Regions from separate parts of the Pseudomonas leptonychotis genome, predicted to be linked through region 4. Evidence: riboswitches for the same ligand, from Rfam matches in the RefSeq annotation. Region 4 holds a riboswitch; each other region holds the start of a gene.
What was found. A riboswitch is a leader RNA that binds a small molecule or an ion and turns the genes downstream of it on or off. The one in region 4 is predicted to bind cobalamin.

Region 1 (2,196 bases), on a different contig from region 4:
CTTGTTAGTGCAGCTGACAGGCGCGCGGCGGATTGTTGAAGTTGGCACCTTTACCGGTTACAGCGCTATTTGCATGGCTCAAGCCATGCCTGAAGATGGTCACTTGATCTGCTGTGACATTCCCGGCGAGTACAACGCCACGGCTGAACGTTACTGGCGTGAAGCAGGGCTCAGTGCGCGTATTGAGCAACGCCTAGCCCCTGCGCTACAAACCCTGGGGGCGCTGGAGGCTGAAGGTCTCGCTGGCAGTATCGATCTGCTGTTTATCGACGCCGACAAAGCCAATTACCCAGCCTATCTGGAACATGCCCTGCGCCTGGTGCGTCAAGGTGGGCTGATCCTATTCGATAATACCCTGTGGAGTGGCCGCGTGCTTGAGGAAAACCCTGAGAGCGCGGACACCCGAGCGATTCAGGCGCTCAATCTGGCGCTGTGTGACGACCCGCGCATTGACCTGTCCCTGTTGCCGCTAGGCGATGGCCTGAGCCTGTGTCGTAAACGCTAAGTCTTTACCACCTGTATGCCCGAACCGATTCGTCTGCCCGAACAACCCGATGCCTGCGAGCTCTGTAGCCGTGCAGCAGTCCTGACGCGCCACCATCTGATCCCCAAGGCGCTGCACAACAAGGTTTATGTGCAGAAGCGCTTTGGCAAAAGCGAACGCATCAGCGCCACGCTCTGGGTCTGCCGTGCTTGCCATAACCAAATCCACCGGTTGTTCAGTGAAAAAGAGTTGGCGCTGACTTACAACAATCGCGACAGCCTGCTCAGTGATGAGCGCCTGCGCACCTTTGTTGAGTGGCTGGCCAGCAAGCCAGTAGGCTTTATGCCGAGGCATTGACCTGTCGCATCAATGGCTGGTTCTCGACTGTAAGCCGCGCATTCGTTTGACGCTTAATCGCGAACTCTCTACCCTTCGCGCCTTGTAGCAGGTGCCTCCGACGCTATGCGTGTGCGGGGTGAAACTGGGAAGTCGGTGCGCTGAACGTGTTTACGTCAGTCATTCCGACGCTGCCCCCGCAACGGTAAGTGAGTTAAACGCCGCTATTGCCACTGTGCTGAACGCATGGGAAGGCGCGGCTTAGAGCCTTTTTATGATCTGGCTCGCTAGATCATAAGTAGTTTCTGAGAGCTATAAGGCTCGCTCACAAGCCCGGAGACCGGCCTGTTGCAGTCCACGGCATCGCGGAGGGCGATGGCTGGCGCGTGCTTGGCGCTATGCGTGAGCCCGCGCTTGCTGTTTCTTCGCCTGCTTATTTCAGCCAGATCGCCTTGGGGCGGTGGAGCATGCGATGACTGAATCGATTGAGCGTGACGCCCGACACAAGGCGCGCATGGCCCGCAAGAAAACCCTTATCGACGAAAAGATCGCCCAGGCTCAGGACGAATACGGCCTGCTGCTGGTGCACAGCGGCAACGGCAAGGGTAAGAGCAGCAGCGCCTTTGGCATGGTCGCGCGCGCCTTGGGCCACGGCCTCAAAGTTGGCGTGGTGCAATTTATCAAAGGTGCGGCCAGCACTGGCGAAGAAACCTTCTTTCGCCGTTTCCCCGATGAGGTCAGCTATCACGTAATGGGCGAGGGCTTTACCTGGGAGACCCAGGATCGCCAGCGTGATATCGACAAGGCTCGCGAGGCCTGGGCGGTGGCGGCGCAGCTGCTAAATGACCCCGCCGTTGGCCTGGTGGTGCTGGATGAACTGAATATCGCGCTGAAATACGGCTATCTGGAACTCGACGCGGTGCTCGCCGATATCGAAGCGCGGCCGCTGCTACAGCATGTGGTGGTGACTGGGCGTGGCGCATTGCCGGGGATGATTGAGGCGGCGGATACCGTCACCGAGATGAGCCTGGTCAAGCATGCGTTCAAGGCTGGCGTGAAGGCTCAGAAGGGAGTGGAGTTTTAATGAGCGACTCCAGCGCCCGTCAGTGCCCGGCACTGTTGATTGCCGCGCCGGCCTCCGGTCAGGGCAAGACCACGGTGACTGCAGCCTTGGCGCGCCTGCATACACGTCAAGGCAAACGCGTGCGGGTGTTCAAGTGCGGCCCGGATTTTCTCGACCCGATGATCCTGGCCCGCGCCAGTGGCGCGCCGGTGTATCAGCTCGACCTGTGGATGGTCGGTGCAGCGGAGAGCCGTCGGTTGCTCTGGGAAGCGGCGGGTGAGGCCGATCTGATTCTGATCGAGGGGGTGATGGG
Region 2 (2,196 bases), on a different contig from region 4:
TTCGCTGTAGGACAGGATCAAATCGTTGTCGTCGTTGAAGGGCACCGTCAGCGCGGCGTTCCAGCTGTTCTTACTGCCGAACTGCTGGTTTTTGTCATGCCGCAGGCCCAGCTCGGTCGAGAACGCGTCGGCCTTGTAGCGGTGCTGAACAAATGCGGCCTGGTTCCAGCGCGACACCTCATTGAAGTTTTCGCTGCCACTCACGCGGTCCTCATACCAATCGGCACCCAGCAGTACTTCGTGGCGGTCGTTGAGGGTCAGGGTGTTTACCCAGTTGGCTGAGTCGCGGTAGGTGTTGAAACTGTAAAACGCATCGCTACTGGCTTGCGGTTGATCGTTGCCGGTGTCGCGTTTGTCCTCGCTGTGGCCAATTTCCAGGCGGCTATTCCACGTGTCGTTGAGGTTGGCGTCGATATAGCTGGAGAGGCTGCTGAGCCGAAAATCTGTGGTCGGCAGCGAGGTGCTGAAAAGGTCTTCAAACTCGGCCTGGCCGCGCTGATCGAGCGCGCTGAAACCCACTTTCAAGTCGTCATTGAAGCGGTGCGAAAGGTTCAGCGTCAGCGACTTATTGCGGTAGGCGTCGTCATCGCTATTGGCGCCGAAGTTGTCGCGTGTGGCGTCGATCCCTTGGGTTTCATCGAGTACCGCGCCCAGGTTAAAGCGGGTGTACGCGTCGCCGCCGGATACACCAAGGCTGCGTTCGAAGGTTTGGTTGCTGCCGGCGCCCAGGCGCACGTAGGGCTTGAGCCCGTCGCCGCTGCCTTGGCGGGTGAAGATTTGCACGACCCCGCCGATGGCATCCGAGCCATAGAGCGCTGAGCGCGCGCCGCGCACAACTTCAACGCGCTCGATCTGCTCGGGGCTGAGAAACTCCAGGCTGCTGGTGCCGCTGGACGCGGCGGCAATACGCTGGCCATCCACCAGGATCAGGGTTTGCGCGGTCGAAGTACCCCGCACGAACAGGCCCGTCTGGCTGCCTGCGCCGCCGGTACGGCTGACACTGACGCCCGGTACTCGCTCAAGCAGCTCGGCCACGCTACGAACTTGCAGGCGCTCAATGTCTTTGCGGGTAAATACCGTGGTAGCCGCTGTCACCTGCTCAATCGGTTCGGCATGCCGTCCAGAGGTCACAACCAACGGCTGCACCTCGCGGATGCTGGTTTGGTCAGCGTGGGCAGCCAGCGGCGTCAGCGCCACAGCCAAAGCAATACGGGACAACTTCATGTGATATTCCTCAAAAGACACAACACTTTTGAGGAGGGCAGGGGCAAGAACGGGCGCGCGCAAACGCAGCCTGAGCTTGACGGTGATGCCCTCCGCAACACCAGTCACATCCAGCAAGGCCGGTCTCCGGGCTCTCGACATGTGCAGCTTCACCTTCCCGGATTGCGCCAGTGGTTTATTAGGCTGCGTGCAGAATGGCTCTGCGGTCGATTACCGTTGCGGGGGCAGCGCCGGGTTGGCTGTTAAGAGCGCACCGGCTTCCCGTTTAACGCCGCTTCACTAAGAAGGGCGCACCTTGGCGGAAGTAAAACGCCGCGCACCTTAATGCGCGGTTGGATGAATTACAAGCAAGCAAGAATCAGGTTTGGATGAGCGGTGCTCATGCAGGCAGCGTGCTGAGGCGCTCGCGTACAGCTGCCTCTATCCCGGCAGCATCCAGCCCACATTCGGCCAGCATCTGTGCAGGCTTGGCGTGCTCAACGTAGTAATCAGGCAGGCCCAGGTGCAGCACCGGTTTGAGGATGCCAGCATGGGCGAGGAATTCGCTGACGGCACTGCCGGCACCTCCCATTACGCTGTTCTCTTCAACCGTGACCAGCAGCTCGTGACTGGCCGCGAGCTGACGCACCAGGGCTTCGTCCAGTGGTTTGACGAAGCGCATATCCACCACGCTGGCGTCGAGAGCCTCGGCGACTTTCAGCGCCTCATTCAACTGCACGCCGAACACTAGAAGTGCCGTTTTGCTGCCTTGGCGACGAATGATGCCCTTGCCGATTTCCAGTGGTGCGAGGCCTGACTCGATGGCGGCATTCGGGCCGCTGCCGCGCGGGTAGCGCACTGCTGCCGGGCCGTCGAACAGATGGCCGGTGGTTAGCATGCGGCGCAGCTCGTTCTCATCGCTCGGCGTCATCACCAGCATGCCGGGGATGCAGCGCAGGTAGGCAATGTCGAAGCTGCCGGCGTGGGTCGGTC
Region 3 (2,196 bases), 840 kb from region 4:
CTCAGGCCGCGCACCATTGCGCCCATCGCCAGGTGGGCGGCCGTGTGCTCAGCGAACAACCGCTGATGCAGAACGTGCTGGCTGATTTGGCCCTGGAAAGTGAAGCGGCCCTGGCCCTGACCCTGCGCATGGGCAAGGCGCTGGATAACGCCCATGACGAGCAGGAGGACAAGTTCGCGCGGCTGGTCACTGCTGTGGGTAAATATTGGATCTGCAAGCGTGCGCCAGCGATGATCAACGAGGCCGCCGAGTGCATGGGCGGCGCCGGTTATGTCGAGGACACCATCCTGCCGCGGCTGTACCGCGAAGCGCCGGTCAACTCCACCTGGGAAGGCTCCGGCAATGTGCAGTGCCTGGATGTATTGCGTGCCCTGTCCAAAGAACCCGGCGTGCTCGATGCGCTGTTTACCGAACTGGGTGATGGCCATGGTGATGTACGCTTGAAGGCGCATATTGCCCAGCTGCAAGCGGACTTCCGCGACACCACCGATATCCAGTATCGCGCCCGTCAACTTACCGAAGACGTGGCTCTGGCGCTGCAGGCCAAGCTGTTGCTGGAAGCCGGCAATGCGGCGGTGTCCGATGCCTTTATCGCCAGCCGTCTGGGCGGTCAGGGTGGCCGGGTTTACGGCACCTTGCCGCGTGGCTTGGATGTTGAGGCGTTGCTGGCGCGCAGCACACCGCATCTGGTCTGAGGTGTACGCTCTCTAGCAAGGGCATTTAGGCGAATTGTGGTGTTCTGCTTGAACCTGAGCCCGGCCCTCTGCGCCGGGCTCTGTCATTTCTGCGTGCGGCCGGGTAAGGTGGCCGCCGATGGTTCCGCAGCGTGTTACGCGAGTGGATGAAAAGGGAACATGGTGGGTACTGCAACACGTACCGAAGCCATGGCTGCCCCCGCAACTGTAAACGGTGAGCGACGCCCCTATACCACTGGCCGCAAGGTCGGGAAGGTGGGCGAAGTGTTAAGCCGTGAGCCAGGAGACCTGCCATCGAAGCCGGGCACTGATGCCCAATCCCTCAATCCAGATCATCGCGCGGTGGGCGCGGTACAGGAATCTCTATGCACATCGAACCAGAAGTCGTTACTGGCGCCAAACTCTTCCTCAGTTATGCAACCGCCGCAGGTGCCTTAGGCCTCACGGCCAAGCTTGCCCTCGACAGCGTGCGCGATAACGGTGGCTCCGCTGCCCTAGCGCTACGCAGCCTAATCACCACCGCCTTGGTGTTCTGCTTCTTCGAAGTCTTTCCGCATCAAGCGGTTGGCGTTTCTGAGGTGCACCTGATCCTCGGTTCAACCTTGCTGCTGCTGTTTGGTGCCGGTGCCACGGCTATCGGTTTGGCGCTCGGTTTGCTGCTGCAAGGGCTGCTATTCGCTCAGTTCGACTTGCCGCAGTACGGCATGAACGTCACCACCTTGCTGGTGCCGTTGTGGGGTATCAGTCTGCTGGCCAAACGCCTTATCGCGCCCGGCACTGCTTATGTGGATCTCTCCTACAAGCAGGCGCTGGCACTGTCGACGGCTTATCAGGGCGGTATCGTCGCCTGGGTCGGCTTCTGGGCGGTCTACGGCAACGGCTTCTCCGGCGAGAACCTGGCGGCCGTGGGCAGCTTCGGCCTGGCCTATATGAGCGTGATTCTGCTTGAGCCGCTGGTCGACCTCGGCGTACTGGCTGCGGCCAAGGCGCTGTCGAGTTATAGCCGTGGGCCGTTGTTTAACGCGCGCCTGCATCAGCCGGCCTGATTGATCAGCGGCGCCGCTGCCAGATTAGCTTGCCGGTATTGCTCTCAGTGACCAGGTACTGGTCACTGAAGCGATAGTAGGCGGCAGGCTGATAATCACTGCTGCCCTGCATCTGCACTTCCAGCAGGCCGTTGTTGCTCTGCCAGCGACCGCTGTATTGCAGCTCGCCAGGGCTGTCGTAGTTCCAGTCTGCGCCGCCCGCTACGCTGCGCGTCCACTGCGAAACGCTGCCGTCATCACTCAGTTGCAAAATCATCTGGGTGGTCATGGAGGCGAAGCTGGCGCCGTCGCTGTTGATGATCTTCTCGTGCACCCAGGTGCCGATCAGCGCTGGGTCGCGTGTTGCACTGCTGCTTGGGCGGCTACTTTGCGTGGCTGCTGCAGCGCTAAGGTTTTGCCGATGGAACAGCGCCTTGCGCTCCAGGGTTGCCCCGGTAGTCGGATTGCGCGCAGCG
Region 4 (2,196 bases):
CAGCTGCGAATCGCCGGTGCAGAGAATCACCAGCTCAGCCGGGGTCTGGCCGAGATCAGCGATGCTGTCGACCGGCACTTGGCTGCCGGGCTGGGTGCGGATTAGGTGCATGATTACTCTTCTTGTAGGAGGGGCTTTAGCCGCGACCCCTGTCAGGCCTAGTCGCGGCTAAAGCCCCCTCCCACACTCTGCTCAGGCCAATGCCGCTTGTAGCTCGGCTTCAATTGTCGCCTGATCAAGCTGCTGACCGATCACGATCAAGCGGCTGACCCGCGCCTCATCGGCCTGCCAGGCGCGGTCGAAGTGTTTGTCGAAACGCTGACCAACGCCTTGCAGCAACAGGCGCATCGGCTTGCCGGGAATCGCCGCGAAACCCTTGATACGCAGAATGCCGTGCTTGGCCACTGCATCCTTCAAGGCGCTCAGTAAGCGTGCTTCCTCGGCTTGCGGTAGTTCCACCTGGAACGAGTCGAATTCGTCATGATCGTGGTCTTCATGGCCTTCCAGGTCATGGTGGGTTTTACGCGCATCGATGTGCAGTTCGGTTTCGCAGTTCAGGCCCAGCAACACATCCAGCGGCAGTTCGCCGCCATGGGCTTCGATGATTTTCACCGCAGGTGGCAGTTCCTCGGCCACTTCGGCACGCACTGCAGCCAGCGCCGCAGCGTCGAGCAAGTCGGCTTTATTGAGGATCACCAGGTCGGCGCTGGCCAGTTGGTCGGCGAACAGCTCGTGCAGCGGCGATTCGTGGTCCAGATTCGGGTCGAGCTTGCGCTGCTGGTCGACCTGATCAGGGAAGGCGGCGAAGGTGCCGGCGGCCACGGCTGGGCTGTCGACCACAGTGATCACCGCATCGACGGTGCAGGCGTTGCGGATTTCCGGCCAGTTGAAAGCCTGCACCAGAGGCTTGGGCAGAGCCAGGCCGGAGGTCTCAATGAGGATGTGGTCCAGCTCGCCACGGCGCGCCACCAGTTCGCGCATCACCGGAAAGAATTCTTCCTGCACTGTGCAACACAGGCAGCCGTTGGCCAGTTCGAAGATCCGCCCATTGGCCTCTTCTTCGCTGCAACCGATGGAGCACTGCTTGAGGATTTCGCCGTCGATGCCCAGCTCGCCGAATTCATTGACGATCACCGCAATGCGCCGCCCGTCAGCGTGGCCAAGCATATGGCGGAGCAAGGTGGTTTTACCGGCGCCGAGAAAGCCGGTAACGATGGTGACGGGAAGTTTGCCGAGGGTTTTCATGGCGAGTCCTGCATAGCGTCGAAAGAAAGACGAGCAGGAGGCGGCACAGACATGACAGCCACAGGGCGTCAGCCAACACCACCGGATCACCCCGCCCGGTTGTCGAAAACGTGACGAGGCAGGTCTCCTGGCTCACGACCGGGCTGGCGTAGAGTCGCCGGCTATCCCTTCGCCTTCCCGCGTTGACGCAGTGGCTGTTGTGCTGCAGCGCTTGAGCGGCAGAACAACACAAGGGAACGAGTCGTTTACAGTTGCGGGGGCAGCCAAGGCATCAACCTTGTTCCCTCTTAGCTCCGGCTAAGAACCTATCCAAAATCTGCTGCGCGTCAGCCCTGCGGCGTTGGAAAGAGGCTCGGAATGCTCATTTACAACAGTAAACTCCGCTTCCTCGCTTCTTTCCGCCTTGCATGGCTCTAGCTCGCTAGATTGTGAACAGGCTCTTCCCACGAAGAACCTCGAACGCAGCAAGGCTACGCAGAGCATGGCGGTCGGTCAATCACGGTTGACCGCTGATGGCCCGCATGGTGAGCTACGCCGCCGCACAACCCGAGCGCTGTTGATGATGCCCAGCCCTGTCTATAACCGCCTCGCGCCCGCCATTCAAGTGGTCGCCGGGCTGGGCTGTCGACGTGGTTGCTGCCTCGAAGACTTATCCACACTGTTGCTCGACAGCCTACAGGCGCAGGGCCTGACGCTGGATAACCTCGTGGCGCTGGCGAGCATCGCGCACAAACGCGATGAGCTTGGGTTACTGGCATTGGCCGAACACCTCGGCCTGCAGCTGATCTACTTCAGCCCTGAAGAGCTGCTGCTCTATCAAAACCTCGTTGAAGCTTGCGCGCTTACCCTGTCCGTCACCGGCAGCCCGGCCGTCGCCGAACCTTGCGCCCTGGCGCTGGCCGAACGCCTGGGCGGCCAACCTGCCAGCCTGCTCGGCGGCAAAACCCGGAA

Region 1: linked by a shared signal. The riboswitch ahead of cobO (cob(I)yrinic acid a,c-diamide adenosyltransferase) and the one ahead of cobW (cobalamin biosynthesis protein CobW) in region 4 are both predicted to bind cobalamin.
Region 2: linked by a shared signal. The riboswitch ahead of D8779_RS16290 (TonB-dependent receptor domain-containing protein) and the one ahead of cobW (cobalamin biosynthesis protein CobW) in region 4 are both predicted to bind cobalamin.
Region 3: linked by a shared signal. The riboswitch ahead of D8779_RS03645 (energy-coupling factor ABC transporter permease) and the one ahead of cobW (cobalamin biosynthesis protein CobW) in region 4 are both predicted to bind cobalamin.

The regions. Positions count from the first base shown of each region.
Region 1 is NZ_RFLV01000002.1:521,184-523,379, reverse strand. It holds gene D8779_RS12975 (O-methyltransferase) at 1-505, shown strand, start outside; gene D8779_RS12970 (hypothetical protein) at 521-841, shown strand; cobalamin riboswitch at 914-1,183, shown strand; gene cobO (cob(I)yrinic acid a,c-diamide adenosyltransferase) at 1,293-1,904, shown strand; gene D8779_RS12960 (cobyrinic acid a,c-diamide synthase CobB) at 1,904-2,196, shown strand, end outside.
Region 2 is NZ_RFLV01000003.1:429,253-431,448, reverse strand. It holds gene D8779_RS16290 (TonB-dependent receptor domain-containing protein) at 1-1,224, opposite strand, end outside; cobalamin riboswitch at 1,325-1,537, opposite strand; gene dxs (1-deoxy-D-xylulose-5-phosphate synthase) at 1,604-2,196, opposite strand, start outside.
Region 3 is NZ_RFLV01000001.1:799,753-801,948, reverse strand. It holds gene D8779_RS03650 (acyl-CoA dehydrogenase family protein) at 1-695, shown strand, start outside; cobalamin riboswitch at 798-1,005, shown strand; gene D8779_RS03645 (energy-coupling factor ABC transporter permease) at 1,061-1,741, shown strand; gene D8779_RS03640 (hypothetical protein) at 1,746-2,196, opposite strand, start outside.
Region 4 is NZ_RFLV01000001.1:1,638,479-1,640,674, forward strand. It holds gene cobN (cobaltochelatase subunit CobN) at 1-111, opposite strand, end outside; gene cobW (cobalamin biosynthesis protein CobW) at 193-1,245, opposite strand; cobalamin riboswitch at 1,346-1,569, opposite strand; gene D8779_RS07420 (cobalamin biosynthesis protein) at 1,727-2,196, shown strand, end outside.